4 regions of the Streptomyces sp. NPDC051963 genome follow, and region 2 is predicted to be linked to each of the others. Evidence: riboswitches for the same ligand, from Rfam matches in the RefSeq annotation. Region 2 holds a riboswitch; each other region holds the start of a gene.

Region 1 (7,547 bases), on a different contig from region 2:
CGGGATCCAGGCGAACTCCTGCACCGAGCCGCCCGACTCGCGCAGCGCCTCACGGCTGCGCGCGTCCCAGACGCCCAGCGCCTTCAGCTCGTCCACCAGGTACGAGTTGACCTGGAGGAACTCGCCGGACAGCGTCTCCCGCTTGAAGAGGTTGGAGACCTGCGGCTCGATGCACTCGTACACGCCGGCGATGGACGCGATGGTGGCGGTGGGGGCGATGGCCAGGAGCAGCGAGTTGCGCATGCCGACGGCGGCGATGCGTTCCCGCAGGGCCGCCCAGCGCTCCGGCCAGGTCAGTTCGACGTCGTAGTGGTCGGGGTGCAGGACGCCCTTGGCGGTACGGGTCTTCTGCCAGGCGGGGAGAGGCCCGTTGCGCTCGGCGAGGTCGGCGGAGGCCTCGTACGAGGCCAGCATGATGCGCTCGGCGATACGGGTGGAGAGGGCCTTGGCCTCGGGTGAGTCGAAGGGCAGGCGCAGCTTGAAGAAGACGTCCTGGAGGCCCATCGCGCCGAGCCCGACGGGGCGCCACTTCGCGTTGGACCGGCCCGCCTGCTCCGTCGGGTAGAAGTTGATGTCGACGACGCGGTCGAGGAAGGTGACCGCGGTGCGGACGGTTTCGTCCAGGCGCTCCCAGTCGATGTCGCCGGCCGCCGTGTCGACGAAGGCACCCAGGTTGACCGAGCCCAGATTGCACACGGCCGTCTCGCCGTCGTCCGTGACCTCCAGGATCTCCGTGCAGAGGTTGGAGGAGTGGACGACGTGGCCCGGCTCGGCCGTCTGGTTGGCGGTGCGGTTGGCCGCGTCCTTGAAGGTCATCCAGCCGTTGCCGGTCTGCGCGAGGGTGCGCATCATGCGGCCGTACAGGTCACGGGCCGGGATGGTCTTCTTCGCGAGGCCCGCTGCCTCGGCCTTGCGGTACGCCGCGTCGAACTCCGCGCCCCACAGGTCGACCAGCTCGGGCACGTCGGCCGGGGAGAAGAGCGACCAGAGGCCGTCCGTGTCGACCCGGCGCATGAACTCGTCCGGGATCCAGTGCGCGAGGTTCAGATTGTGCGTACGGCGGGCGTCCTCACCGGTGTTGTCACGCAGCTCCAGGAACTCCTCGATGTCGGAGTGCCAGGTCTCCAGGTAGACCGCGGCCGCACCCTTGCGCCGGCCGCCCTGGTTCACGGCGGCCACCGAGGCGTCGAGGGTCTTCAGGAACGGGACGATGCCGTTCGAGTGCCCGTTCGTGCCGCGGATCAGTGAACCGCGGGAGCGGATACGGGAGTACGCGATGCCGATGCCGCCGGCGTGCTTCGAGAGCCGGGCCACCTGGTGGTAGCGGTCGTAGATGGAGTCCAGCTCGTCCTTGGGGGAGTCGAGCAGGTAGCAGGACGACATCTGGGGGTGCCGGGTGCCGGAGTTGAAGAGCGTGGGGGAGGAGGGGAGGTAGTCGAGGCGGCTCATCAGCCGGTAGAGCGCGGCGACTTCGTCGACCGACCTGGTGGTGTCGTCCTCGGCGAGACCGGCGGCGACGCGCAGCATGAAGTGCTGGGGCGTCTCGATCACCTTGCGGGTGATGGGGTGCCTCAGGAGGTAGCGGCTGTACAGCGTGCGCAGGCCGAAGTAGCCGAAGCGGTCGTCGGCGGTCCGGTCGATCAGGTCGTCGAGGCGGTCCGTGTGCAGCCGTACGAACTCGGCGGTGCGGTCGGCGATGAGACCCTCGCGGTGGCCGACGGCGACCGACTGGGAGAACGAGATGACGCCCTGTGAGGCGGCCTCGGCGGCGATGCTGACGGTCAGCAGCCGGGCGGCCAGCCGGGAGTAGACGGGGTCCTCGGAGATGAGGCCGGCCGCCGCCTCGGTGGCCAGCTCGCGCAGCTCCGACTCGTCCGCCCGCGCGGACCGGCCGCGCAGCGCGGCGGCGGCGACCCGGCCGGGGTCGGCGTCGGGGAGGTCGGCGGTCAGCTCGGTCAGGGTCCGCAACACTGCGGTTCCCGGGCCGTCGGGGTCCTGGATCGCTGAGGCCGGTTCGGCTGGCGCGATGGTCACTTGGGGCTCTCCCTCGCTCGGCACGGGGCCTTGCGGAGGGCAGGGGGCAGCTCACGAGCGCACACGGCGTCGCGTCCACCGGCCCATTCCACGAGGCCCGGACGTCTCGCACCCGGACCGGGTGGTCGGGTGCGCCGTCGGCAGGTCCTCGGACTGACCATGTGCACAGAACATGCACAAGTACACCGTTGCGGGACAGTTCCGGATTCGCACCGGATTCCCCTGCGGCGACAGCGAGCACGAGCATACATCTTGTGCCGGGTGAGAACAGCACCACCATATGTTGTGTCGTGTCGGCTTCAGAGCGTCAACTGATAGGTGAGGAGAGTGAACTCGGGGTGCTCCGGGATCGGGTGCCAGTCGCGCTCCGGGGCCCGCGTGAAGCCGAGGCGTTCGTAGATGCGGTGGGCCGCGTGCATCAAGTCCTGGGTCGACAGGACCATGCCGGTGCGCTCCGCGCTGCGTGCCCGGTCGACGCAGGCTCGCACGAGGGCCTCTCCGGCGCCTCTGCCGCGGGCCGCCTGCGCCACGGCCAGCATGCGGATCTCCGCCTCCCCCGCGCGGGCCAGGTCGGCCATGGGGCCGGGAGAGGGTACGAAGGTGACTCCGCCGAGGAGTCGGTCGCCCTGTATGGCCACGAGTACGTCGGCGGCGGCCGCTCGCTTGGCCACGTCCTTCAGTTCGCCGAGGTACCAGTCGTTCTCGCCGAAGGTCAGGAGGCCGTCCTGGAGGTAGGCCTGGGCGGTGATGTCGCCGAGGGTTTCGTATTCGGCGGGTCGTGCTCGCCGGATGAGGATGTCCATGCCGGGCAGTGTGCATCAGGGGTACGACAACGGGCCGCCGGATTTCTCCGACGGCCCGTGTCCTGACGTACGGCTCAGTGAGCGGCGCCGGCGGTCGCCGGAGGCAGGTCGACCTGGACGCCGGGGTCCCCCGAGTCCGCCGTGTAGTCCGCCGGGGACGTCTCGTCGATGCCCTCAGGTGCCTTGACGGCCTTGAGCACGAAGGTCAGCACCACCGTCACCAGCACGTTCAGCACGAACGCGGTGAGGCCGATGTAGCCGATCTCGCCGATGCCGGGGATCTCCTTCGACGAGCCGCCGAAGTGCTTCTGGGTCGGGGAGGCGACCCCGTAGGCGGCGATGGTGCCGTAGAGCATGCCGACCGCCCAGCCCGCCAGCAGGGCCCAGCGGTGGAACCAGCGGGTGAAGAGGCCGCCGACCAGGGCCGGGAAGGTCTGGAGGATCCAGATGCCGCCCAGGAGCTGGAAGTTGATGGCGACCGTCTTGTCCATGGTCAGGACGAAGACCAGCGCACCCACCTTCACCAGCAGGGACACCAGCTTGGAGACCTTGGTCTCCTGCGCCGGCGTGGCGTCCGGCTTGATGAAGTCCTTGTAGATGTTGCGGGTGAAGAGATTCGCGGCCGCGATGGACATGATGGCCGCCGGCACCAGCGCGCCGATGCCGATCGCCGCGAAGGCCACGCCCGCGAACCAGGACGGGAACATGTCCTCGAAGAGCTGCGGGATCGCCAACTGCCCGTTGCTGACCTTGACTCCGGCCGCGATCGCCATGAAGCCCAGCAGCGCCAGCAGGCCGAGCATCAGCGAGTACAGCGGCAGGATGGTCGTGTTGCGGCGGATCACCTCACGGCTCTTGGAGGACAGCGTCGCCGTGATCGAGTGCGGGTACATGAAGAGCGCGAGGGCGGATCCCAACGCCAGCGTGGCGTACGTCCACTGTCCCGCCTCGCCCGGAGCCAGCGCCCCGCGCGGCGCACCCGTCGCCGGGTTGGTCTGGCTGAACGCCTCGCCCGCCTTGGCGAAGATGTCGTCGAACCCGCCCAGCTTGATCGGGATGTAGATGATCGCCACCGCGATGACGATGTAGATCAGCGTGTCCTTCACGAACGCGATCAGCGCGGGTGCGCGCAGCCCCGACGAATAGGTGTAGGCGGCCAGCACACCGAACGCGATCAGCAGCGGCAGGTCCTTGACGAACCAGTTGGTGTTCTCGCCGCCGCCGACGCCCATCACGTCCAGGACGGCCTGGATGCCGACCAGCTGGAGCGCGATGTACGGCATCGTCGCGAGGATGCCGGTGACGGCCACGGCGAGGGACAGGCCCTTCGAGCCGAACCGGCCGCGTACGAAGTCGGAGGTCGTCACGTATCCGTGCTTGTGCGAGACCGACCACAGGCGGGGCAGGAACGTGAAGATCAGCGGGTAGACCAGGATCGTGTAGGGCACCGCGAAGAAGCCGGCCGCGCCCGCCGCGTAGATCGCCGCCGGTACGGCGACGAAGGTGTACGCGGTGTAGAGGTCGCCGCCGAGCAGGAACCAGGTGACCCAGGTGCCGAACGACCGTCCGCCCAGGCCCCATTCGTCCAGGCTCTGCTCGTCGGACCGGCGCCAGCGCGCGGCCAGGAAGCCCATGACCGTGACGGCCAGGAAGAAGATGATGAAGACGGCGAGTGCGACGCCGTTCACGCCGTCCTTCACTTGGCGGCACCTCCCTGGCGGGCACGCTGGTCGCGCTGCCACAGCTTGTACGCGATCATCGTCAGCGCCGTGGAGATCAGCACCCACGCCATCTGGTACCAGTAGAAGAACGGGATGCCGATGAAGGCCGGGTCCGTCTTGGCGTACGAACCGACCCACAGCATCGCCACAAACGGGGCGAAGAGGCAGAGACCGATGATCACCCGGACCGGTGTCACCACCGGCGGTCTCGCTTCAGGCACTTCTGACATACCGCGGCTCCGTCCCCTCACTGATCACCTGTGTAACGCGCAGGCAATCTAGGCGACGGTGTCAGGAAAGCGGAAGCCCTCGTCCGCATATCGGTATGTGGCGGTTCTGTGTCTGCCCTGAGCGGCCGGGCGTCTGCCTTCAGCAGCAGCGGAAGCCCTGGCGCGGGTCCGCCTCCTGCCGGTCCGTGCGCATCCGCTCGAAGTCGCGCCGGGACGGAACCTCGGCCTGGGGGTGATCTTTGCGAACATGCGCGACATAGCGGTCGTACGCCGACTCGTCGGTCAGCTCCCGCACGTACCAGCGCACGCCCCTAAGAGCCCGTGCCACTGCCGACCGCATCGCGCGCCTCCTCCTCCTTCTCCTCCCGGGTCGGGAACAGCCCGGCCGGGGCGACGATCTTCGACTCGACGTACGGCGTCTCGCTCAGCGTGGACAGCGCCGGGCGGCGGACATGCCGGACGCAGACACGGGTCGAGTCGACGATCACGATGACGATGAGCAGCGCGAGGACGGCCGTGAGGACGCCGTCCACCGTGGAGTTGGTGACCACGGTGCGCATGTCGTCCATCGACTTGGCGGGCGCCAGCACCTCGCCCCGGTCGATGGCGTCCTGGAACACCTGGCGTTGCTTGAAGAAGCCCACCTTCGGATCGGACGAGAACACCTTCTGCCAGCTGGCGGTCAGGGTGACCGTCGCGTCCCAGGCCAGCGGAACTCCGGTGATCCAGGCCCACTTGAGGCGTCCGGACTTCACCAGCAGGGTCGTGCAGACGGCCAGCGCGACCGCGGCCAGCAGCTGGTTGGAGATGCCGAAGATCGGGAAGAGCTGGTTGATTCCGCCGAGCGGCTCATGGACGCCGACCCACAGGAAGTAGCCCCACAGCCCGCACACGATGCCGCTGGTGATGAGCAGGCCGGGCTTCCAGCTCACGTTCCTGAAGGGCCGGTAGACGTTGCCCAGGGTGTCCTGGAGCATGAAGCGGCCGACGCGCGTGCCGGCGTCCAGCGCGGTCAGGATGAACAGCGCCTCGAACATGATCGCGAAGTGATACCAGAAGGCCTTGAGGCTTCCGCCGGTCACCTCGGAGAAGATCTGCGAGACCCCGACGGCGAGTGTGGGCGCGCCGCCGGTACGCGACAGCAGGCTCGACTCCTCCACGTCCCGAGCCGCCTGCGCGAGATCGGCGGGGGAGATCTGGTAGCCCCAACTGCCCACCACCTGCGAGGCGTTCTCCACGGTCGTGCCGATCACACCGGACGGCGCGTTCATCGCGAAGTACAGCCCCGGGTCGATGATGCTCGCCGCCACCAGCGCCATCACCGCGACCGACGACTCCATGAGCATGGAGCCGTAGCCGATCATCCGGACCTGCGTCTCCTTCTGGATCATCTTCGGCGTCGTGCCCGACGAGATGAGCGAGTGGAAGCCGGACAGGGCACCGCAGGCGATGGTGATGAAGACGAACGGGAAGAGCGAGCCCGCGAACACCGGCCCGTCGCCGCGCGAGGCGAAGTCGGTGACGGCGTCCATCTTCAGAGTCGGCAGCGCGATCACCACACCGAGCGCGAGCAGCAGGATGGTGCCGATCTTCATGAAGGTGGACAGATAGTCGCGCGGCGCGAGCAGCATCCACACCGGCAGGATCGAGGCGATGAAGCCGTACGCCACCAGCCAGATGACCAGCGTGGAGGGGGCGAGCGTGAACGTGTCGGCCCACGAGGATTCGGCGACCCAGCGGCCCGCGACCAGCGCGAACAGCAGCAGGGCGACGCCGATGAGGGAGACCTCGGCGACCCGGCCCGGGCGCAGCACCCGCAGATAGAAGCCCATCAGCAGCGCGATCGGGATCGTCATCGCGATGGAGAAGGTGCCCCAGGGGGACTGCGCGAGGGCGTTGACGATGACCAGGGCCAGCACACCGAGCAGGATGATCATGATGGCGAAGGCGGCCAGCAGTGCCGCCGCACCACCGAACGGGCCTATCTCCTCGCGCGCCATCTGGCCGAGGGACCTGCCGTCCCTGCGCGTGGAGAAGAACAGCACCACCATGTCCTGGACGGCGCCCGCGAAGATGACGCCCACGATGATCCAGATCGTGCCCGGCAGATACCCCATCTGCGCGGCCAGCACCGGCCCGACCAGGGGTCCGGCGCCGGCGATGGCGGCGAAGTGGTGGCCGAGCAGGACCCGGCGGTCGGTGGGGTGGAAGTCGATGCCGTCGTTCAGTCGCTCCGCCGGAGTGGCCCGGGTCTTGTCGACCTTGAGGACCTTGTAGGCGATGAACTTGGAGTAGAAGCGGTAGCCGATCGCGTACGAGCCGAGGGCGGCCGCGACCATCCAGGCGGCCGAGACGTCCTCGCCCCTGGCCAGCGCGAGCACCGCCCAGCCGACCGCTGCGACCAGCGCGACAAGACTCCAGATGACGATCGTTCGAACGTTCGCGGTGCGCACCGGGTGGTCCTCCCGTCCATGCGATGACGGAAGGACCGTAGAACAGGAATGTGATCTGCGCTACACCGCGTGCAGGTGTTCGCTCTACGAACGCTTCATGCGAACGCCGTCAGCTCAACATCCTCAGTCCTGCGGCCGCTTGAGGCGGGCGACGAACTTGTAGCGGTCCCCCCGGTACACCGAGCGCACCCACTCCACCGGCTGTCCCTCCCGGTCCAGCGAGTGGCGGGAGAGCATCAGCATCGGCAGTCCGACGTCGGTGCCGAGCAGGCCGGCCTCACGGGGGGTGGCCAGCGAGGTCTCGAT
Region 2 (7,547 bases):
GGGCAGTGGCCGGCCCGCTGGCGCCTTGAGCGCGGCATCGCTGGCGAATCGCCCGGCGGCCACGCTGGCTGCGCCGGCTGCCAGGGCTACGGTGACGGCCGCGGCCGCCGCTTTGACAGTGCGCACGGATTCAGTGTCGGGGCGGACGGGGCTGTAGGCCAGCCGAAAGCGAGACGTGCGGCGGCGCGTGCGCGACATCGGGCACCCTCACCCCCGCTGCCCGTACCCCCGCAGCTTCTCCCCCACCTCGCGCAACTGCTCTCCCGACAGCAGGCTCGGTGACAGCCCCGGTACCGAGGACGCCGTGAGCCACAGGCGGCACATCCACTCGAGCTGGGCTGTGCGGTCGTAGGCCTGGTCCAGGGTGTGGGCGTAGGCCATCGTGCCGTGGTTCTGGAGGAGACAGGCGGAGCGGTCGGTCAGGGCGTGGAGCATGTTCTCGGCCAACTCGTCGGTGCCGTACGTCGCATATGGGGCGACTCGGACGGGTCCGCCGAGCGCCGCGGCCATGTAGTGGATCAGCGGGAGCTCGGCGACGAGGGTGGAGACGGCCGTGGCGTGGACCGCGTGGGTGTGGACGACGGCTCGCGCGTCGGTCGTGCGGTAGACGGCGAGATGCATGGGCAGCTCGCTGGTCGGGACGAGCGTGCCGAGCACCTGCCGGCCGTCGAGGTCGACGCCGGTCACGTCGCCCGGCGCGAGACGGTCATAAGGGACGCCCGACGGCGTGACCAGGACCGTGTCCCCGACGCGTACGGAGACATTGCCGGACGTGCCGACGACGAGCCCCTCGGACACGGTCCTGCGGGCCGTGGCGACGAGGTCCGCCCAGGCGTCCGCCTCCTCCTCGAGCACACCCCTCCGCCACGGCTCCCCCACAACCTGCGCTTCCTCCTGCGCACCCCGCGCGTCCCGCTGATCCCGCCGCTGCTCAGCCATGCCGCGATCCTGCCAGGCGCGGCGTCAACCCGCCGTCGGGCGGGGGCACTTTAGGGCAGGGGACGGGCGCCCGGAAGAGTGCATACAGGTACAGATACCCCTCGCTCCGGGCTTGGCCGGAGATCGATGAGCGTTCAAGGATCTTCCAGTAACCTCTGGGGGATTTGTCGTGCACGTCGCCATTCCGGGGGGAAATATGGCTCGTGATCGCAAACCGTTCCGTCATCGCACCCATGTCATAGCGGCATCCATGACGGCGCTCGCCGTCGGAGGGATCGCCCTCACCGAGGTTCCCGCCTTCGCCGCGAGCAGGCCGAAGGGACACGACGTCTCGTCGCACCAGAAGAACGTCAACTGGAAGAGCGCGGCGAACAAGGGCGCCAAGTTCGTCTACGTCAAGGCGACCGAGTCCCACACCTACCGCAACCCCTACTTCAGCCAGCAGTACCAGGGCTCGCGCAACGCGGGCCTGGTCCGCGGGGCCTACCACTTCGCGCTGCCCAACAAGTCGTCGGGCAGGACCCAGGCCGCCTACTTCATCCGCAACGGCGGAGCCTGGCGGGCGGACGGCTGGACTCTGCCGCCCGCGCTCGACATCGAGTACAACCCGTACGACAAGAAGCACAGTTGCTACAACATGAGCAATTCCAGGATGGTCGCCTGGATCAAGGGGTTCAGCAACGAGGTGAAGCGGCTGACCGGACGCCGCCCGGTGATCTACACGACCGCCCACTGGTGGAACAAGTGCACCGGCAGCAGCCGGGCCTTCGCCTCGAACCATGCGCTGTGGGTCGCCCGCTACAACTCGTCGACGGCGGGCACCCTGCCGGCAGGGTGGGGGTTCTGGACCTTCTGGCAGTACGACAACAGCGGCAGCCTGCCCGGCGACCAGAATCTCTTCAACGGCTCCCTGTCCCAGCTGAAGAAGTTTGCCCGAGGCTCCTAACTCTTGGGACGCATGGGCCGCACGGAACCCGAGGGGCAATATCGGCACTTCTCGGCACCCTGCGGCCCCCCTCAGTTCACCTTCCGTTCATTCAGGTTACCTACGTTCAACCGGCCAACGACCTCGAACGATTGCCTGGGTAAATGGAAAGCTTCTCGCTGATCCTCGCGATTGTGGTGGTAACCGCACTCGCGTTCGATTTCACGAACGGTTTCCACGACACCGCCAACGCGATGGCCACGACCATCTCGACCGGTGCGCTCAGACCGAAGGTCGCGGTGGCCATGTCCGCCGTCCTCAACCTCGTCGGCGCCTTCCTCTCGGTGGAGGTCGCCAACACGATCTCCAAAGGGCTCGTCGACGAGACCGGTATACGTCCCGAGGTCATCTTCGCCGCCCTGGTCGGCGCGATTCTCTGGAATCTGCTGACCTGGCTGGTCGGGCTCCCCTCCAGTTCCTCGCACGCCCTCATGGGCGGTCTGATCGGCGCCACCATCGCCTCGGCAGGCGTCGGTGCGGTCCACGGCGACGCGCTCGTCACCAAGGTGCTGATCCCGGCGATCGCCGCCCCGATCGTCGCCGGTGTCGCAGCGTTGCTGGCCACGCGCCTGTCGTACTCCCTCGGCAAGAAGGCCGACGGCAAGGCGGCCGCGAAGGGCTACCGGGCCGGCCAGATCGCCTCGGCCGGTCTGGTCTCGCTGGCCCACGGCACCAACGACGCGCAGAAGACGATGGGCATCATCACCCTCGCCCTGGTCGCCGGCGGCGCCATCGCCCCCGACTCGAACCCTCCCACCTGGGTGATCCTCTCCGCGGGCCTGGCCATCGCGCTCGGCACCTACCTCGGCGGCTGGCGCATCATCCGCACCATGGGCAAGGGCCTCACCGACCTCCAGCCGCAGCAGGGCTTCGCCGCCCAGACCAGCGCGGCCACGGTCATCCTGGCCTCCTCCCACCTCGGTTTCTCCCTGTCCACCACGCACTCCGTCTCCGGCGCGGTGATGGGCGCGGGCCTCGGCCGCAAGGGCGGGGTCGTCCGCTGGTCCACGGCCACCCGGATGTTCGTCGCCTGGGGTCTGACGCTGCCGGCGGCGGCCCTGGTCGGTGCCGTCGCGGAATGGGTCACCGGTTTCGGCAGCTGGGGCACCGCCCTGGTCGCGGTCTTCCTGATCGCCTCCAGCGCCGCGATCTGGCAGCGCTCCCGCCGCGAGGTCGTCGACCACACGAACGTCAACGACTCGGCGGAGGAGCCGGCCGGCGTGGTGACGACGGCGATCGCCGCGGTGACCCCGCCGCCCGCGGGCACGACGGCCGAGGAGCTGACGGCCACGATCCCCGCCCCGTCCTCGGAACCCGCGCCCTCGCAGGCCACGGTCTGACCCCCACCCAGCACTCGAGAAAGCAGCATCATGAAGATCGACTGGGCGACCCTGGGCTCCGTCTTCGGCGTCAGCCTCGTGGTCACCGTGGCCCTCGTGGCCCTGTTCACCCTCGGCGTCGCGGGCCTGTCCCGGCGTGAACGCGCCACGGTCCAGGGCGACTCCGCGGCGCTCGCGATCACCGGCGCATACGCCTGCTTCGCCGCGTGCGCGGCGGCGGTGGCCTACGGGATCTATCTGATCGTCGCGTGACACGCCGCGCGTGAAGGCACCCAGGGGTGCGGGACGGATCACCGTCCCGCACCCCTCGTGTGTGGGCCTCAGCACACTCTCCCGTTGCAGGTCAACGGCAAGTTGACGCCCCTTCCGGCCCCATGGTGGACTGCCGGAGCCATATACGGCGGCAGGAGAGGAAGCCGGTGTGAATCCGGCGCGGTCCCGCCACTGTCACCGGGGTAGCAATCCCCGGGAGCCAGGAACTCTCACCGCCGGTCTAGTCGAACCAGGGCGTGGACACCCTGAGTGAGGACATATCGCGATGCTCGGCTGCCGTTCGAGGTGCAGTACCAGGTCTCTGCCTGACCCCGTGGCCGGCTGAGCCGCATGCGTGCCGATCGCGTCTTCGCGTACGGCGCCGCCGCCGGACTCATCGGCGACCTGCTGCTCGGCGATCCGCGCCGCGGGCATCCGGTCGCCGCGTTCGGGCGAGCCGCCGGGGCCGTGGAACGGGTGCTGTGGCGTGACCATCGAGGGTGGGGCACCCTGCACACCACCGTGTGTGCCGGCGGCACCGTCGCACTCGGTGCCGTCGCCGCCCGGATCGTACGGTCCTCCCCTGCCGCGTCCGTCGCCCTGACCGGCGTCGCCACCTGGGCGGTGGTCGGCGGGACTTCGCTCGCCCGTGAGGCGCGGGGCATCGGACGGGCACTGGAGGCGGGGGACGTCGAGGGGGCGCGGGCCCGGCTGCCGCATCTGTGCGGGCGGGATCCGCAGGCGCTGGATGCGGACGGGATCGCCCGCGCTGTCGTGGAGTCCGTCGCCGAGAACACCTCCGATGCCGTCGTGGGGGCGCTCGTGTGGGGCGCCGTCGGCGGTGTGCCGGGGCTGCTCGGGTTCCGGGCCGTGAACACGCTGGACGCCATGGTCGGGCACAAGTCTCCCAAGTACCGGCGCTACGGCTGGGCTTCGGCCCGCCTCGACGACCTCGCCGGCTGGCCGGGGGCGCGGCTCACCGCCGTACTCGCCGCCGTGGCCGGTGCCGAGCCGCGGGGGGCCCTGCGGGCCTGGCGTGCCGACGCCGCGCAGCATCCGAGTCCCAACGCGGGGCCCGTGGAAGCCTCGTTCGCGGGGGCGCTGGGGGTGCGGCTCGGGGGAACGCTGTCGTACGGGGGGCGGATCGAGCACCGGCCCGTCCTCAACACCGAGGGGCGTCCCGTCGCCACCCACGACATCGAACGGGCCGTACGGCTCTCCCGTCGCGTCGGCGTGCTCGCGCTCGGCGTCGGTGTCGCCGGCCGGCTGCTCGCCAGGCGACGTACGAAGGGACGTACCTCATGAACGGCGGTCTGCTCGTCGCCGGCACCACCTCCGACGCCGGTAAGAGCGTCGTCACCGCCGGGATCTGCCGCTGGCTCGTGCGACAGGGGGTCAAGGTCGCGCCCTTCAAGGCGCAGAACATGTCCCTGAACTCGTTCGTCACCAAGGAGGGCGCGGAGATCGGGCGGGCGCAGGCCATGCAGGCGCAGGCCTGTCGTGTCGAGCCCAGCGTGCTGATGAATCCCGTGCTGCTCAAGCCCGGGGGCGAACAGAGCAGTCAGGTCGTGCTCATGGGGAAGCCCGTGGGCGAGCTGAGTGCACGTGGCTATCACGGTGGGCGGCAGGAGCGGCTGCTCGGGACCGTCCTCGACTGTCTTGCCGAGTTGCGGGGCACGTATGACGCGGTGATCTGTGAGGGGGCCGGCAGTCCTGCCGAGATCAATCTGCGGCGCACCGACATCGTCAACATGGGCATCGCCCGGAATGCCGGGCTGCCCGTGCTCGTGGTCGGGGACATCGACCGTGGCGGGGTCTTCGCCTCGTTCTTCGGGACCGTCGCCCTGCTGTCCCCCGAGGATCAGCGGTACGTCGCCGGGTTCCTCGTCAACAAGTTCCGCGGAGATGTGTCCCTGCTCGAACCCGGGCTGGAGATGCTCCACGGGCTCACCGGACGGCGCACGTACGGCGTCCTGCCCTTCCGGCACGGCCTCGGTATCGACGAGGAGGACGGGCTGCGGGTCTCAATGCGGGGGACGGTGCGCGAGTCCGTCGTCGCTCCCCCGGTCGGAGACGACGTGCTGCGGGTCGCCGTCTGCGCCGTCCCGCTCATGTCCAACTTCACGGACGTCGACGCCCTCGCCGCCGAACCCGGCGTCGTGGTGCGGTTCGTGGACCGGCCGGAGGAGCTGGCCGACGCCGATCTCGTGATCGTTCCGGGCACCCGCGGAACGGTCAGGGCCCTGGAGTGGCTCAGGGCACGGGGGCTGGCCGACGCCCTGAAGCGCAGGGCCTTCGAAGGGTGGCCCGTGCTCGGGATCTGCGGTGGGTTCCAGGTGCTCGGTGAGCACATCGAGGACGACGTCGAGAGCCGCCGGGGACAGGTCGACGGGCTCGGGATCCTCCCCGTGCGGGTGCGGTTCGCGAGGGAGAAGACCCTCACCCGGCCGGCAGGACAAGCCCTCGGCGAGCAGGTCGACGGCTACGAGATCCATCACGGGGTCGCCGAAGTCCTGGGAGGGGAGCCCTTCCTGGACGGCTGCCGGGTCGGACAGACCTGGGGCACGCACTGGCACGGTTCATTGGAGTCGGACGGTTTCCGGCGGGCGTTTCTGCGTGAGGTGGCGGCCGCCGCGGGCCGTCGTTTCGTGCCGGCCCCCGACACGTCGTTCGCCGCGCTGCGCGAGGAGCAGCTCGACCGGCTCGGCGATCTGATCGAACAGCACGCGGACACGGACGCGCTCTGGCGGCTCATCGAGTCGGGCGCGCCACAAGGACTGCCTTTCATTCCACCGGGAGCGCCCGTATGAGCACAGTGTTGTTGTTGTCGACCGCCGACACGGATCTGCTGGCGGCACGGGCCGCTTCCGCTGCCGACTACCGGATCGGCAACCCGACCCGAGTGGATGTGGCGCAGGAGCTGCCCGCGCTCGTCGAGGGCGCCGACATCGCCGTCGTACGGCTGCTGGGCGGCAAGCGGGCCTGGGAGGACGGGCTCGCCGCGCTCAAGGCCTCCGGCATCCCGACCGTCCTGCTCGGTGGAGAGGCCGTCCCCGACGCCGAGTTGATGGCCGAGTCGTCCGTGCCCGCCGGCGTCGTCGCGGAGGCGCTCAGGTATCTCGTCGAGGGCGGGCCGGAGAACCTGACCGAACTGGCCCGTTTCCTCTCCGACACCGTGCTGCTCACGGGCGAGGGGTTCGTCGAGCCGCAGAAGATGCCCGAGTACGGCGTCCACGGCGAGCGTGCCTGCGTCGAGGGCCGGCCGACGGTCGGCGTGCTCTTCTACCGGGCGCACCATCTGAGCGGCAACACGGGCTTCGTGGACACCCTGTGCGACGCGATCGAGGCGCGGGGCGTCAACGCCCTTGCCGTGTACTGCGGTTCACTGCGCGGCGCCGACGCGGGGCTGTACGGGCTCCTCGGCACGGCGGATGCGCTGGTCGCCACGGTTCTCGCCGCCGGCGGCACCCACGCCTCGCAGGCGTCGGCCGGCGGTGACGAGGAGGCCTGGGACATCGGGGCGCTCGCCGACCTCGACGTGCCTGTGCTGCAGGGGCTCTGCCTCACGTCGTCCAGGGCGGCCTGGGACGAGTCCGATGCCGCCCTCTCCCCCATGGACGCGGCGATGCAGGTCGCGATCCCGGAGTTCGACGGCCGGCTGATCACGGTCCCCTTCTCCTTCAAGGAGCAGGGCCCGGACGACGTCCCGGTGTACGTCGCCGACCCCGAGCGGGCTGCGCGGGTCGCCGGGATCGCCGTACGGCACGCGCGGTTGAAGCACAAGGCGAACGCGGACAAGAAGCTCGCGCTCGTCTTCACCGCCTACCCGACCAAGCACTCGCGCGTCGGCAACGCGGTCGGCCTCGACACGCCCGCCTCCGCGGTACGGGTGCTCGACGCCCTGCGGGACGCCGGATATGCGCTGACCGAATATCCCGACAACGGCGACGAGTTGATCCACCGGCTCATCGAGGCCGGAGGTCACGATGTCGAGTGGCTGACGGAGGACCAGCTGGCCTCGGCGCCCGCGC
Region 3 (7,547 bases), on a different contig from region 2:
TGCTAGGCGAGCGCGCTTGAGCAGCAGCAGAGCCGAAGGCTGTGACCTTGCCCTCGCCGCTTCTGTGACCGGCGCCTCACCGCTTGGAGGGTGCCATCGCGGCGAGTTCGCCGGGGGTACGGGGGCCCGCTGCCGTATCGGTCAACAGCCCCTGGGCGAAGAGTACTTGAGCTGCCGCGATGCCCCACGGCAGCCGTAGCCCGGACTGCTGGAGGAGGTCGGTCCGGGCCAGCATCTCGGATGCGGGACCGGTGCGTACTCCGGACGGGGTGAGCAGCGCCGTGTCGTCGGCCCAGCGCAGGGCGAGATCCACGTCGTGCGTCGCCATCACCACCGTCGTGCCGCCGGCGCGAAGGCCGTCGAGGGTGGCGAGCAGCCGCTCCTGTCCGTCGGGGTCGAGCCCGGCGGTCGGCTCGTCCAGGATCAGCACCCGGGGCCGCATCGCCACCGCGCCCGCGATCGCCGTCCGCTTGCGCTGGCCGTAGGAGAGCAGATGTGTGGGCCGGTCGGCCAGATCGGCGATGTCCAGCGCTGCGAGGGCCTCGTCGACGCGCGCCCGCACCTGAGGGTCGGGCAGCCCCAGGTTCAGCGGGCCGAAGGACACGTCCTGCGCGACGGACGCGGCGAACAGCTGATCGTCCGGGTCCTGCACCACCAGCTGGACGGTGGTCCGCAGCCGGGTCAGGCCCTTCCGGTCGTACGACACCCGCTTCCCGTCGAGCGTCAACTCCCCGGCGCGCGGCCGCAGTCCGCCGCTCAGCAGCCGCATCAGCGTGGTCTTGCCGGTGCCGTTGCGACCGAGCAGCGCGAGGGCCCGCCCGTCCCGCACCTCGAAGTCGAGCCCACTGAGCACGGCCGGACCGTCCTCGTAGGCGAAGGACACGCCCCGCAGGGCGACGAGGGCGGCGTCGCTCATGACAGCGGCCTTTCCAGTACGAGGGTGAGGGCGGCCAGCGTCGCGAGGAGGAGCGTGCTGGCGACCGTGAAGCGGACGGAGACCCGGGCTTCGGGGACGAGGACGCGCAGGGTGCCGTCGTAGCCGCGCCCGGCGAGCCCGGCCTGGAGTCGGGTCGCCCGGTCGAATGCCCGTACGAACGCGGTCGCGCCGAGCCCGGCCAGGGACCGCCAGGCGGCGGCTCGCGTGGTGTGCCCGAGCCGCGCGGCCTGTGCCTCCCGGATCCGGCGCATGGAGTCCAGCAGCAGGAAGCTCATGCGGTACGTCACCAGCGCCACGTCGACGACCGGCGCGGGCACGCCGGCCTTCACCAGACGGGGCAGCAGGTCGGACATGGGTGTGGTGAACGCGAAGAGCAGCACGCCGAGCGAGGCGGCCGAGGTGCGCAGCAGCAGTTCCCCGGCGCGCACATGTCCCTCGTCGGCGAGGGACACGAACCCGTCCGGGCCGCCGACCTGCACCAGCAGGGTGGCAGCGCCGGTCACGCAGAAGCCCAGCGGGACGCGGTAGGCACGCCACAGCTTGCGACCGGGCACGCCCGCCGGGCCCAGCAGCACGGCGAGCGCGGTGGCCAGGACCAGGGCCGCGCCCGGCCAGGGCGGCAGCGAGATCGCCAGCACGGTGAGGCCGAGCCCGAGCACGGCCTTGTCCACGGGGTGACGGCGGCGCCAGCGACTGCTGTGCGCCGCCGCGTCGATGGGCAGCACTCAGACCTGCTCGTCGGCCGTGCTCTCGGCCCCCCGCGGCTCCAGTGCCCGCTGCTCGCCCTGCCGCCGCCCGCGCCGCAGGCCGAAGTAGTAGGCGAGGACACCGGCGCCGAGGGCCGCCTGCAAGGCGAACAACGCCGACTCGATCTCGCCGGACGGCGGCTCGTACAGGGGCGAGAACCAGGGCTCGTAGTCCGGCTTGATCTCGGTGATCGCCGTTTCCGCCTCGGCGTCGGCGCCCGTGAACGGCTCCTCCTTGTGGTCGCCGAGGCCGAGGACCAGCGGCAGCACCGCGAGCGCGGCCACGGCGAGCAGCAACAGGGAGTTGATCTTCGCGTTCCGGCTCATCGGGCCACCGCCTCGGCGTCGGCCTTCTTGCTGAGCAGCACGCCGAGCCGGGTCAGCTCACCCTTGCTGGACTGCACGAGCAGCCGCATCACCAGCACCGTGAGCAGTCCCTCGCTCACCGCGAGCGGGATCTGCGTGACCGCGAAGATGGACCCGAACTTGCCGAGCGCACCCAGGAAACCGCTGCTCGGGTCGGGGAAGGCGAGCGCCAGCTGGACGCTGGTGACGCAGTAGGTGGACAGGTCGGCGACGAACGCGCCGAAGAAGACCGCCACCATCAGCGGCACGTCGTAGCGCCGCAGCACCTTGTAGACGGCGTATCCCGCCCAGGGCCCGATGATCGCCATCGAGAACACGTTGGCGCCGAGCGTGGTCAGGCCGCCGTGGGCGAGCAGCAGCGCCTGGAAGAGCAGGGTGATGGTGCCCAGCACCGCCATGATCGGCGGCCGGAACAGGATGGCGCCCAGGCCGGTGCCGGTCGGATGGGAGCAACTCCCGGTCACCGAGGGCAGTTTGAGGGCCGACAGAACGAACGTGAAGGCTCCGGAGGCGCCGAGGAGCAGGGTGCTCTCCGGGTGCTCTTTGACCTCACGGGTGAGTGACCGGACTCCGTGGACGACAAATGGCGCCGACGCGACGCTCCAGGCGACCGCGTGCGCCGGAGGCAGAAAACCCTCGGCTATGTGCATGGCTCAGCAGACCCTCTCCAGCACCTCGTGGATGGTTGACGTGCCCTGGCCGGTCTCCTGGCTGACGGGTACCACCGCCCGTGCTCCGCCTTCCCGGGTCCGAGGACCCAGTGGCTGCCCTTGGGCCCTGCCGTCGAACTCCCGTCCCGCCGTGCAGGCGGACGACGAGCATTTGACGGCAGGGCCCAAGGGCCGGAGCCGGACTTCCCGATTCACAGTGGCGAGGGCCGCACCGGCATCACACCGGATTTCCCGTTCACCAAGGCGTGGTGACAGTAGTGGGCCCCCGGGGGTGGTGACAAGCCGTGCATGGGGGCGCACAGGGGGAGTGAACAGCGCTAACGGCCGTCGCCGCCGGGCTCCGGCAGTCCCGGCCCCGCACACCGTACGTCCGTATCGGGCACCTTCCCGCCCACGAGATACGCGGCCACCGTGCCGTCCACGCAGGTGTTGCCGCGGCTGGCGAACACGCCGTGCGAGTAGTCGTCGGCGAGGGTGATCAGACGCGAGCCGGGCAGCACCTTGCCCAGTTCGCGGGCCCCCTCGATCGGAGTGACCGCGTCGTGCGCGGAGGCGACCAGCAGCACCGGCGGGGCGTCGGGGCCGCCGAGCGGGGTCCGCCGGGCGGGCCGGTACGGCCAGTAGGCGCAGGTGGACGCCTCCATGCCGGTCAGGACCGGCTGGGAGTCGATACGGCGGGTGCGGCGGATGTCCGCCAGGATGCGGTCCGGCGTCGGCGCGGGGCCGTCGGCGCACTTGACGATGCGGTTGGCCGCCTCGTAGTTGCGCGAATCGGCGCTGTCGAACGCCGTGCCGGGCCGAAGCCCGTCCGTGGTCCGGTCGTTGAGGTAGTTCCGCATCCCGTCGGCGAGAGTCGTCCAGCGTTCGGTGCGGCCGAGCGCGCGGTAGACGGCACGGTCGAACTCGGACGCCCCGAAGCCGTCCACGGGTGCGGCGCCGAGCCCTCGGCGCACCCGTAGAGCGGCCCGGCGTATGTCGTCGGCGTCCGAGCCCAGGCCGAAGCGGTCGGCATGGGCCGCGGCCCACTCGAAGAACGTGTCCCGCTGCCGCAGCAGCGCCCGGCTCTGGAGCACGTCGAACGCGTACCAGTCCCACGGCCCGACCACACTGTCCAGCACCATCCGCCCGACCCGCCGCGGGAACAGCGCCGCATAGGCCGCGCCGAGATGGCTGCCGTACGACACCCCGAGGAAGCTCGTCCTCGGCTCGCCGAGCGCGGCGCGGACGGCGTCCATGTCGTACGCCGTCCGCTCGGTGGACAGATACGGCAGGACGTCGCCCGCGCCCGTCGCGCAGTCGTGGGCCATGTCCCGCAGCGAGGCGAGGTAGGCCCGTTCCGCCGTCGGACTCGCCGGCACGGGATCCGCGCCCGGACTGTCGAACAGGCCGCCCATGTCGCCGCAGCCGACCGGTGAGCTCCGGCCGACGCCGCGCGGGTCGAAGCCGATGACGTCGTACGAACGCCGCACGCTCTCCGGGAGTTTGGCGCGCTTGGTCACCGCGTAGGGGAGCCCGGAGCCGCCCGGCCCGCCGGGGTTCACCAGCAGGATGCCGCGTCGCTCGGCCGGCGTGCCGGAGGCGGGGACGCGGGAGACGGCGATGGTCAGACGCGGTCCCTCCGGGTGGTGCCGGTCGAGCGGGACGTCGATCCGACCGCACTCCACGCGGTCGGGTGCGGGCGGGCGTGGGACGGAGTCGGGGCAGTCGCCGAAACGGACGGCCGGTGCCGGGGGTGCGGCCGCGGCGGGAGCGGGTGCGGGGAGCAGCGCGAGGGCGCACAGAATCACCGCGGAGCGGGTGTGAACGGACAAAAGGAACCTCAAGGTGATGTTGTTCTGTCAGATGACAATGAAAATGATTATCGATAACGTGGCCGAGTCAAGTCCGGCCCTCCTCCCGTCCGAGGGGGTTCCGGGCTGCCCTGACGTCTGAAATACCCGTAGGGAAAAGGGGAGTTGTGGCTCATCTGCTGATGGTCGAGAGCTGGGTCGGTGCCATGAGCCGACTGCTGCCGAGAGCGATCCGGGAGAGCGGGCACGAGTTCACGTTCCTCACCCGTGACCTGCATCACTACCTCCGGTCGGCGCCGGAGGGGACCGCGCATCCGCTGCTCGGCGCCCGTCATGTGATCACCGCCGACACGAACGACCTCGGCGCCCTGCTGCCGGAGATCGAGCGGCTGCACACGGCGCTCGGCTTCGACGGGGTGCTGACGTCCTGCGACTACTACCTCCCGGCCGTGGCACGCATCGCCGGACACCTCGGACTGCCCGGTCCCGGCCCCGAGGCGGTGGAGAACGCCTGCCGCAAGGACGCCACCCGCCGCGTTCTCGCCGACGCGGGCCTGCCGCAGCCGCGCTTCGCCGTGCACGAGGAGTGGGCGGACATCGCGCGGGCCGCGGGGGAGATCGGCTACCCGCTGGTGGTCAAGCCCGTCGACCTGTGTGCGGGTATGTATGTCCGGCGGGTCGACGACGAGGCGCAACTGGCCGCCGCCGTACGGGCGTTGGGCGACTTCCCGGTCAATGCGCGCGGGCAGCGCCGGGCGCCCGTCGTCCTGCTCGAAGAGCTGCTGGACGGGCCCGAGGTGAGCGTCGAAACCGTTTCCCACGCGGGTGCGGTCCATGTGGTCGGCGTGACCGACAAGAGCGTCGGCGGCGCCCCCGCCTTCATCGAGACCGGCCATATGTTCCCGGCCGCGCTGACGTCCGCCGACAACGAGGCCGCCGAGCAGACCGCGCTGGGCGCCCTGAAGGCCCTTGACCTGACGGACGGCGTCGTCGCCCACACCGAGATCAAGCTCACCAGTGCCGGCCCGCGCGTCGTCGAGGTCAACCCGCGCCCCGCCGGAAACCGCATCACCGAACTCGTGCGCCACGTCACCGGCATCGACCTCGCCGCCGCCTTCGTCGAAGTCGCCCTGGGCCGCGCACCCGACCTGCGCCGCACCGACACCGGCCTGCGCAGCGCCGCCATCGGCTTCCTGGTCCCGCACACCGCCGGGACGCTCGAAGCGCTGGACGGCTCCGAACTCCCTGATGTACCCGGTGTGTTGGAGGTACAGCTCGCCGAGCCGGGCAAGGCCGTGAAGGCGGCGGGCAGCAACAACGAATACCTCGGACACGTCATGGCAGGCGACACCGACGGGCCCGGCGCCCGCGACCGCGTCGAGGCACTGCTGGCCGACCTGCGGGCGGGACTGGTGATCCGATGACCACGACCGAGACCGCCACCACCGGGTCCGCTGCCGCCGGGACTGCCGCGACTGGGACCGCCACCCTCGGGTCCGCCACGACCGGGTCCGCTGCCGCCGGGACCGCGACCGCTGAGTCCGCCACGACTGGGACCGCCGCCACAGGGTCCGCCGCCGCCGGGACTGCCACGACCGGGACCGCCGCCCCCGAGTCCGCCGCCCCCGAGTCCGCCACCCCCGAGTCCGCCACGCCCCTGCTCGACGACCTCACACTCCGCGTCCGGGCCGGCGCACTCGGCCCGGACCCCGCGTCCCGTCGCATCGCCGTCGCGTTCACCACCTGTCAGGCCGTACGGCACGACGGGCGCGGCAGCGGATACCGCAACGAGGTGCTCAGCCTGCGTCTCGCGGAGGCCGTGGGCTCGTGCGCCGTCGAACCCGGCGCGCTGCCCGACGGCGCGCTCGACGACTGCGTCGGCGCGGACGTGGCCCGACTCCTGGAGCATCCGCTGCTCCCGGTGCGCGTGGCCGCGCTGGACGCCTACCTCATGCACATCGCCCCGCACTCCCCGGACAACGGGGCGTGTCCCGTCCCGCTGCCCGCCGGAACCTCGTTGGAGAAGTCCCGGGCCAGGGCGCGGTCCGTCGTCGAGCTGCTCGATCTGCGGCCGGGCGCGACGGTGCTGGTGGTCGGTGTGGTCAACTCCCTGCTGGAGGCGCTGCGTTCGCGCGGGCTCGGCTATGTGCCGTGCGATCTCAAGGGTGGCGAGACCGAGTTCGGCGAGCCGGTCGTCGGCGATGCGCTCGCCGCGGCCGACCGCTGTGACGCGCTGCTCGTGTCCGGGATGACCCTGGGCAACGGCTCCTTCGAACCGCTCCGGCGGCACGCCGTCCGGCACGGCAAGCAGCTGGTGATGTTCGCGCAGACCGGCAGCGCCGTCCTGCCCCGCTTCCTCGCGCACGGGGTGAGCGCCGTGTGCGCGGAGCCGTACCCCTTCTTCTGGCTGGACGGCGGGCCCGGAGTGATCCACCGGTACCGCGGGGGCGTGCGATGACCGCCACCGCCGTACGGGCCGTCGCCCGCCCGGAGTTGCTCGACCTGCTCGGCCGCACGCCGACCGTCCGCATCACCGCCGACCTGCCCGGACCCCACCCCGGCTTCTGGGCCAAGCTCGAAGGGCTCGCGGCGGGCGGGATGAAGGCACGGGCGGCCGTGTCGATGCTGCTCGGCGCCCGCGAGCGCGGCGAACTACGGCCCGGCACACCGGTCGTGGAGTCCACGTCGGGCACGCTCGGCGTCGGCCTGGCCTTCGCCGGTCAGGCGCTCGGCCACCCGGTGGTGCTGGTCGGCGACAGCGAACTGGAGCCGTCCATGCGGCAGTTGCTGCGCGCCCACGGCGTACGGCTGGAGATCGTGGACCGCCCGGCACCCCGGGGCGGCTGGCAGGCCGCACGTCTCGCCCGGCTGCGGGAGCTGTGCGCGGTCCTGCCCGACGCGTACTGGCCGGACCAGTACAACAACCCCGACAACACCTCCGGCTACGCCACCCTGGCCGCCGAACTCGCCGTCCAGCTGGACCACTTGGACGTCCTGGTGTGCAGCGTCGGCACCGGCGGGCACAGCGCGGGCGTCA
Region 4 (7,547 bases), 950 kb from region 2:
TTCCACAGCTTGGGCATCCGCCCCACCCAGCGCACCCGGATCCCCAGCTCGTCGAGCTGGTCACGGCTCTTGCGGATGAAGTCCCGGTTGAAGTTCATCAGGAACCGCACCTCGTCGGGCGAGCGCTTCCAGTTCTCGGTGGAGAACGCGTACAGGGAGATCGCGCCGACGCCCATCTCGACCGCGCCCTGGAGCACGTCGAGCACCCGCTCCGCGCCGACCTTGTGCCCTTCCGTGCGCGGCAGCCCGCGTTCCTTGGCCCAGCGTCCGTTCCCGTCCATGACGATCGCCACATGGCGGGGGATCAGCTCGCCGGGGAGCTTCGGCGCGCGGGCACCGGACGGGTGCGGTTCCGGCGTCTTGTACTCGCGGCGCTGGCGCCCCAGGAACCCGCGTACGGCCATGTGCTTCTCGTCTCCTTGGTCTGTGCCTATTTCTCTACGTACCTGAGCGAGCGCAGGCCGCGCTCGAGATGCCAGTGCAGATAAGCGGACACCAGCCCGCTTCCCTCCCGCACATACCGCGGCTCGCACGCGTCCGCGGTCTCCCAGTCTCCCGTAAGCAGCGCGCCGAGGAGTTCCAGGGTCTGCGGCGAGGGTACGACGCTCCCGCCGACCCGGCAGTCGACGCAGACGGATCCTCCGGAGGCCACCGAGAAGAATCGGTTCGGCCCCGGCAGCCCGCACTTCGCGCAGTCGCTGAAGCTGGGCGCGTACCCGTTGACGGCCAGGGAGCGCAGCAGGAAGGCGTCGAGGACGAGGTGGGGGGCGTGCTCGCCGCGAGCGAGCACGCGCAGGGCGCCGACGAGCAGCAGATACTGCTGGACCGCCGGCTCGCCCTCATGGTCCGTGAAGCGCTCGGCGGTCTCCAGCATGGCCGTCCCGGCGGTGTACCGGGCGTAGTCGCTCACGATGCCACCACCGTACGGAGCGATGGTCTCGCTCTGTGTGCACAGCGGCAGCCCGCGCCCGACCAGTTCGCTCCCCCGCGCGAAGAACTGCACGTCGACATGGGAGAACGGTTCGAGCCGGGCCCCGAACTTCGACTTCGTCCGCCGCACCCCACGAGCCACGGCCCGCACCCGACCGTGACCGCGAGTGAGCATGGTGATGATCCGGTCCGCTTCGCCCAGCTTCTGGGTGCGCAGCACGATGCCGTCGTCGCGGAACAGGCTCATGGGGCCATTCTCGCCCATGGCGTGCGTGGGGTGGTGCGGTTGTGGGTCAGCCCACCTGGATCTTCTCGGCGAGGCGCTTGATACGGCTGACTCCACGGGCCACGACCATGGCACCGAACGCCACCGTCAGCCAGGTCGGCAGACTGCTCTGGCCGCCGCCCGAGACGATCGCGAGCGTCACCGCCATCCGCAGCATCAGCACGATGTACGCGGATCCGACGAGGGTGTCGAGCATTCTCGACGCGGCCGACGAACCGGTGGGCATGACCGTGAGCGGGTCGGGGAGTTTGGTCCTGCCGTAGAACACCAGCGCCGCGCAGCCGGCCGGCATCGCGAAAGCGTCCCGCCGATCTGGTGGATGCAGCCGAGGAAGGTGACGACGGACCCCTCGAAGGCGAACGTCCGGTCGCTCGGCCGGGTGGCGGGGAGCAGCAGGATCCGCCCGCAGTCGTGCCTTCTCAAGCAGGCCGGGGTGACATCGAGAAGCCGCTCGCTGAAACGGCGCCCGCGTGTTCCCGTCCGCGCCCGGGAGAACAGCGCCACATGGTCGGCGAACGCAGGGACGTCGCCCAGTTCGACCTTGGCGCGCTCGCACCGCGCGCTCGTGCCGCCGCAGTGGGCGATGTCGGCGTCGAGAAACATCACGGTGTTGCCGGACTCGGCGAGCAGTTCCGCGGCCATCATGGCATCGATGGAGACCGACTTGCCCTCCGCCTAAAAGCGGATCGCGTTTCCGCGGTGACGGTGCAGAAAGGCCACCACCGTTCCGCCCACCGGGAAGCGGAGGTCGCCGGCGAAGGCACCCGTCAACTCCGGCGACAGCTGCCGGGTGCCGTCCATGGAGACCAGGGTGAAGACTCCACCGTCACGGGATTTCGCCACGACTGCGTGCGTTCGCGTGGGCCGTGGCGGCGCTGAGCCGCTCGGCGGACGTGGCGCCCCGTACCACGCCCGGCTCGGCGTCCCACTCCCTGCCGCCGCCGTACGGTCTGAGTTGGACGTACGGACCCTCGTGCCCCATGACGATGCCGACCCTGCCGCTACGGGTGTCCACCACGTACGACCCGACCGGCGGCTTCACCGCAGCACCGCGGCGAGTCGCTGCGCGGCTTCGACGGAACAGCGGCCCAATTCGACGAGCGGACAGGGGGCCTCCCGCGCAAGACTCGCCGGGTCGATCCGCAGGGACGGCAGAATGATTCCTGCGTTTTCCAATGCTGCCCGCAATTCCTTCACTGCTTCCTCCGCCTCTTCGACGCAGAGCGCCGAGTGCTGTGCCTTCACGTGGTTCCCCTCCCTTTTCGGGTTTTACGCTTCACATCTCAAGGGTGACGCACGACATCTACACTCGGCAGGAGTCTGTGCTCTACAAGTGCGAGGCAGTACAAGGGGGTTGAACTGTGGCCAACGGTTCACGTCAGGCGGCATGGGAGTTCTTCGGCACGGAACTGAAGCGGCACCGGGAGGATAGGGGGCTCACTCAGGTTGAGTTGGGGGCGCGCGTCTTCGTCTCGGGCGCCTATATCGGTCAGTTCGAGCAGGCGATTCGAAAGCCACAGTTGGATATCGCGCAGCGGATTGATGAGGCGCTACAAACCGACGGTATTTTCGAGCGGCTGTGCCGGAAGCTGATTGACGACAAACGGTATGCGGATTACTTCGCGAGGGCGGCGGAGCTGGAGGCTCTGGCGACGGAGATCTGCGAGTTCGCGCCCGCGCTGGTGCCGGGTCTGTTGCAGACGGCGTCGTACGCACGGGCGATCACCGTGGCAATGAACCCGTTCGCGCCGGAGGAGTACATCGAGGAGAAGGTGTCCGGCCGCCTGGACCGGGCGAAGATCCTCCGGGACGCTACACGGCCCGTGTATTGGGTGATCCTGCATGAGAACGTGCTGCGGATTCCGGTCGGAGGCGCCGGGGTGATGGCCGAGCAACTGGAGCATGTGGCGAGGCTGGCGCGGGAGCGGGTGGTGCTGGTGCAGGTGTTGCCGTACTCGGCGGGGGCGTACGCGCTCATGAACGGGATGGTGGTGCTGATGGAGTTCGAAGACGCGCCCCCAACGGCCTATACAGAAGCCGTGTATTCGGGGAGCCTGCTGGACGATCCCGCTGTGGTGAAGCGCGCGAAGTCGGCATACGATCTGCTCAGGGGCGCCGCCCTGTCGCCAGAGGTGTCCCTGGCCCTGATCGAGTCGGCGGCGGAGGATCACAGACGATGCGCGAGTACGACCTGAGCAACGCCCACTGGCGCAAAAGCACGTACAGCGACGGCAACGGCGGCAGCTGCGTCGAGGTCGCGTACGACTTCCCTGGTGCCGCCCGCTGGCGCAAAAGCACCTACAGCGACGACAACGGCGGCGAGTGCGTCGAGGTCGCCGACGGAGTCCCCGGCGTCGTACCGGTACGCGACAGCAAGAACCCCGACGGCCCCGTCATCCTTATCGGCGAAGCCACCTGGGCCGCCTTCACTCGCGCCTGCTAGTCTCCCCGAGCCTCCTGCGGGGGAAGTCCGGTGAGAGTCCGGCGCTGACCCGCAACGGTGTGTGCGTGGCCCCTTGGGGCCGACGCACAAGCCCGATTACCCGCAGGCGGTTTGTCAGCCCATTGACCGCTCGCCGAGGACTGCGAGCCGAGGCGAAGGACCGCCGAGCGTGCGCCCCTCACCAGGCCGAATACCCGTGCCGCCGTTGGTTGCCGCCCTCGCGATCCTGCTCCTCGTCTCCCTTGTCTCCGGCGTCGGGCTCGGCGCCGCGGGGGTCGGCTGGGGGGACGTCTTCCGTTTCCTGGGGGCCGGTTTCACCGGTGGGGCCATCCACGCCGAGGACGTGGCGGCGTACACGATCGTCTGGGAGATCCGGCTGCCGCGTGTCGTGCTGGCGGCCGTCGTGGGGGCGGGGCTCGCGACGGTCGGGGTGGCCGTGCAGGCGATGGTGCGCAATGCGCTGGCCGACCCGTTCGTGCTGGGGATCTCGTCGGGTGCCGCCGTGGGGGCCAACGCGGTCATCCTGCTGGGGGCGTTCGCGGGCCTCGGGGTGTGGGCGCTGTCGGTGTCCGCGTTCTGCTCGGCGCTCGCCGCGATGGCGATCGTGTACGCCGCGGCCCGTTCGGCGACGCACGGGCTGACGCCGCTGCGGCTGATCCTGACGGGGACGGCGCTGGCGTACGGCTTCGAGGCGCTGACCACCGTGATGGTGTTCGGCGCGGCCCGGGGCGAGGCGGCGCGCTCGGCGGTGATGTGGCTGCTGGGAAGTCTGGGCGGGGCGACCTGGCCACGGGTGCCGATCGCCGCCGTGACGGTCGCGGCCGGGTGGGTGTGGCTGCGGTGGCGGGCGGAGGCGCTGAACGCGCTGGCGATGGGGGACGAGACGTCGGCGGCGCTGGGGGTGCAACCGACCCGGCTGCGGCGGGAGTTGTTCCTGGTCACGGCGGCGGTGACCGGGACCGTGGTGGCGGTCAGCGGAGCCATCGGGTTCGTCGGGCTGATGGTGCCGCATGTCGTACGGATGCTGGTCGGCGCCGATCACCGGCGGGTGCTCGCGGTCGCCCCGCTCGCCGGGGCCGTGCTGCTGGTGTGGGCGGATGTGCTGTCCCGGCTGCTGCCGGCGCCGGCGGAGTTGCCGGTCGGGGTGATCACGGCGGTGGTCGGTGTCCCGGCCTTCCTGCTCCTGATGCGGCGCGGCGGCTACGCGTTCGGGGGGCGCTGATGCGGCTCGATGTGGAGGGCGTGACGTTCGAGGCGGCCGGAAAGCGGCTCGTCGACGAGATCAAACTCACCGTGGACAGCGGGGCGTTCGTGGGGCTGGTCGGGCCCAACGGGAGCGGGAAGTCGACGCTGCTCAGGTGCGTGTACCGGGCGCTGCGGCCGGCCGCGGGGGTCGTACGGCTGGACGGGGACGACGTACACGCACTGGATCCCCGTGCCGCCGCCCGGCGGCTGGCCGCGCTGCCGCAGGAGTCGTCGTCGGAGTTCGACTTCACCGTGGCCGAGGTGGTCGCGATGGGGCGGCTGCCGCACCGGGGCCGTACGGCGGCCGAGGACCGGGCGATCTGTGCGGAGGCGATGCGGTCCACGGGCGTGGACCGGCTCGCGGATCGGGGCTTTCTGGCCCTGTCCGGCGGCGAGCGGCAACGCGTGCTGATCGCACGGGCGCTGGCCCAGCGTCCCCGGGTACTGGTCCTGGACGAACCGACCAACCACCTCGACATCGCCCACCAGTTGGACGTGCTGTCCCTGGTCCGGGCGAGCGGTCTGACGGTGCTGGCCGCGCTGCACGACCTCAACCTGGCCGCCGCGCACTGCGATCTGCTGTACGTGATCGCGGACGGGCGGGTCGTCGCCACCGGTCCCCCGCACGACGTCCTGCACCCTGACCTGCTCGCCGAGGTGTTCGGCGTGCGCGCCCATCCCGTCCGGCATCCGGAGACGGGCGCCGTCCAACTCCTCTTCGACCTTCTCCCGCCGTCCGATCAAGGAACTCCCCGCCATGCGTAAGCCAGTTGTCGCCGCCGTCTGCCTGGCCGTGCTCACCACGGGCTGCGGCGCCGAGGTCGAGCCCGCGCCCGACTCGAAGGCAGCGTCGTCCGTCACGCTCACCAACTGCGGGCGCAAGGTGACGTACGACAAGGTCCCGGAGCGGGTCGTCACCAACGACGTCGGGATCACCGAGCTGATGTTCGCGCTCGGCCTGGAGGACCGGATGGCCGGGTTCGCGATGCCCGACGACAAGGGCGACCTGAGTGGCGTGCCGTGGAAGGACGGCTACGACAAGGTGAAGTGGCTGTCGAAGGACCAGCTCACCACGGAGAACGTCCTCGACGCCCGCGGCGACTGGGTCTTCGCCGGCTGGAACTACGGCTTCCGCGAGGACAGCGGCTTCACGCCGGACGCGCTGGGCAAGCTCGGCATCCCCTCATACATCCTCACCGAGTCCTGCCGCAACGGCCGTACGGACACCTCCCGGGGCATCATGCCGCCGCTGGACGCGCTGTACGAGGACCTCACCAACCTGGGCAGGCTGTTCGGCGTGGAGAAGCGGGCGGCCGCGCTGATCGCCGACTTCAAGCGCGTGGTGGCCGGGGTGAAGGCGAAGGCCCCGGCCGACTCCCCCGAGGTCTTCCTCTACGACAGCGGCGAGGACCAGCCCTTCACCTCCGGCCGGTACGCAGCGCCCGACCAGATCATCAGCGAGGCCGGCGGGGTCAACGTCATGCACGACGTGGCGGACTCCTGGACGACGGTCGGCTGGGAGACCGTCGTGGAACGGAACCCCGACGTGATCGTGATCTGCGACTACGGCGATGTGACGGCGGAACAGAAGAAGAAGTTCCTGCTGTCCTACGCCCCGCTGCGGAAGGTGTCGGCCGTCAAGAACAAGCGGATCTTCACGCTGGACTACGTCGACCTGGTGGAGAGCCCACGGAACCCGTCCGCGATCGCCCGCCTCGGGAAGTACCTGCGGGCGACCGCGTCCTAGGCGGCGTGGCAGAGCGTCGCGGGTTCCGCCGGGACCGAGGCGCGGTTCATGGCCGCGGGCACGGGACGGGCGGCGCGGACGGTGGCCGCGGTCTGCGAGCGGTTCCGCGCGAAGACGACGACGCGCAGCACCACGAACCGCCCGACACCGGCGAGTGCGGAGGCGGTCAGATAGACCACCTGCTCAAGCACCGCACCGGGCGCCGCCACCAGCTGCTGGAGGACGACCATCGCCGCGCAGGTCACCGCGTACGCGACCGCCGCGGACCCGGCCGACTGCACATGCTGACGCCAGGTCGCGCGCCCGCCCGCGCCGAAGGTGAAGCGGGCGTGCAGCTCGGTGGCCAGGAGCGTGGAGACCACGGTGACGACGGCGTTGGCCAGGACCCAGGGAATCCAGGAGGCCGCGGCCGCCACGGCGAAGCTGGAGGCGAGCCCCACCCCGCCGCCGCAGAACACGAATCGGGCGAAGGCGATGAACGCGCCGGGTGCCGCCGGCTGCCGGCTCTGCGCTGTTTCCATGACCCGTTCCATGACCCGCCCCCTTTGCTGGCTCACTCCGCGAAACGCGCACCCCTCGGCCTCCAGGACCAAGGCGTGCGCCGCTTGTGACACCATCATGGCACACACGTGGTGCCATCGCGAGCCATTTATTGCGCCATCTGAGCCACCTGCGTCATCGTAGGTCAGCCCACCGACACCAGCCCCGCCTCATACGCGATGATCACCAGCTGGACCCGGTCCCTCGCGTCCAGCTTCGCCAGCAGACGCGTCAGATACGTCTTCGCGGTCGCCACACTGATGCACAGCTCGGCGGCGATCTCCGTGTTGGACAGACCCGAGCCGACGAGGGTGAGCACCTCGCGTTCCCGGTCCGTGATGGACGTCAGATCGCGG

The links. Region 2 has a riboswitch for cobalamin ahead of ACIHFB_RS12240 (cobalamin biosynthesis protein). Riboswitches for the same ligand answer to the same signal wherever they lie in the genome.
Positions count from the first base shown of each region.
Region 1: linked by a shared signal. The riboswitch ahead of ACIHFB_RS28890 (ribonucleoside-diphosphate reductase subunit alpha) and the one ahead of ACIHFB_RS12240 (cobalamin biosynthesis protein) in region 2 are both predicted to bind cobalamin.
Region 3: linked by a shared signal. The riboswitch ahead of ACIHFB_RS17565 (energy-coupling factor ABC transporter permease) and the one ahead of ACIHFB_RS12240 (cobalamin biosynthesis protein) in region 2 are both predicted to bind cobalamin.
Region 4: linked by a shared signal. The riboswitch ahead of ACIHFB_RS07960 (iron ABC transporter permease) and the one ahead of ACIHFB_RS12240 (cobalamin biosynthesis protein) in region 2 are both predicted to bind cobalamin.

Region 1 covers NZ_JBIUCC010000007.1:190,832-198,378, forward strand. Annotated here, with positions in the region: gene ACIHFB_RS28890 (ribonucleoside-diphosphate reductase subunit alpha) at 1-2,034, opposite strand, end outside; cobalamin riboswitch at 2,156-2,298, opposite strand; gene ACIHFB_RS28895 (GNAT family N-acetyltransferase) at 2,334-2,837, opposite strand; gene mctP (monocarboxylate uptake permease MctP) at 2,912-4,537, opposite strand; gene ACIHFB_RS28905 (DUF3311 domain-containing protein) at 4,534-4,788, opposite strand; gene ACIHFB_RS28910 (YbdD/YjiX family protein) at 4,928-5,128, opposite strand; gene ACIHFB_RS28915 (carbon starvation CstA family protein) at 5,100-7,241, opposite strand; gene ACIHFB_RS28920 (GntR family transcriptional regulator) at 7,365-7,547, opposite strand, start outside.
Region 2 covers NZ_JBIUCC010000002.1:1,271,365-1,278,911, reverse strand. Annotated here, with positions in the region: gene ACIHFB_RS12265 (alpha/beta fold hydrolase) at 1-126, opposite strand, end outside; gene ACIHFB_RS12260 (class II aldolase/adducin family protein) at 208-939, opposite strand; gene ACIHFB_RS12255 (lysozyme) at 1,136-1,885, shown strand; gene ACIHFB_RS12250 (inorganic phosphate transporter) at 2,029-3,264, shown strand; gene ACIHFB_RS12245 (hypothetical protein) at 3,295-3,516, shown strand; cobalamin riboswitch at 3,625-3,767, shown strand; gene ACIHFB_RS12240 (cobalamin biosynthesis protein) at 3,868-4,821, shown strand; gene ACIHFB_RS12235 (cobyric acid synthase) at 4,818-6,326, shown strand; gene cobN (cobaltochelatase subunit CobN) at 6,323-7,547, shown strand, end outside.
Region 3 covers NZ_JBIUCC010000004.1:173,678-181,224, reverse strand. Annotated here, with positions in the region: gene ACIHFB_RS17580 (energy-coupling factor ABC transporter ATP-binding protein) at 77-916, opposite strand; gene cbiQ (cobalt ECF transporter T component CbiQ) at 913-1,662, opposite strand; gene ACIHFB_RS17570 (energy-coupling factor ABC transporter substrate-binding protein) at 1,663-2,010, opposite strand; gene ACIHFB_RS17565 (energy-coupling factor ABC transporter permease) at 2,007-2,699, opposite strand; cobalamin riboswitch at 2,729-2,978, opposite strand; gene ACIHFB_RS17560 (alpha/beta hydrolase) at 3,038-4,531, opposite strand; gene ACIHFB_RS17555 (ATP-grasp domain-containing protein) at 4,678-5,934, shown strand; gene ACIHFB_RS17550 (Rossmann-like domain-containing protein) at 5,931-6,968, shown strand; gene ACIHFB_RS17545 (PLP-dependent cysteine synthase family protein) at 6,965-7,547, shown strand, end outside.
Region 4 covers NZ_JBIUCC010000002.1:322,743-330,289, reverse strand. Annotated here, with positions in the region: gene ACIHFB_RS08000 (isoprenyl transferase) at 1-404, opposite strand, end outside; gene recO (DNA repair protein RecO) at 431-1,177, opposite strand; gene ACIHFB_RS07990 (hypothetical protein) at 1,224-1,508, opposite strand; gene ACIHFB_RS07985 (hypothetical protein) at 1,892-2,059, opposite strand; gene ACIHFB_RS07980 (hypothetical protein) at 2,043-2,258, opposite strand; gene ACIHFB_RS07975 (hypothetical protein) at 2,255-2,461, opposite strand; gene ACIHFB_RS07970 (Scr1 family TA system antitoxin-like transcriptional regulator) at 2,578-3,411, shown strand; gene ACIHFB_RS07965 (DUF397 domain-containing protein) at 3,393-3,659, shown strand; cobalamin riboswitch at 3,636-3,782, shown strand; gene ACIHFB_RS07960 (iron ABC transporter permease) at 3,829-4,881, shown strand; gene ACIHFB_RS07955 (ABC transporter ATP-binding protein) at 4,881-5,669, shown strand; gene ACIHFB_RS07950 (ABC transporter substrate-binding protein) at 5,662-6,651, shown strand; gene ACIHFB_RS07945 (hypothetical protein) at 6,648-7,172, opposite strand; gene ACIHFB_RS07940 (response regulator transcription factor) at 7,337-7,547, opposite strand, start outside.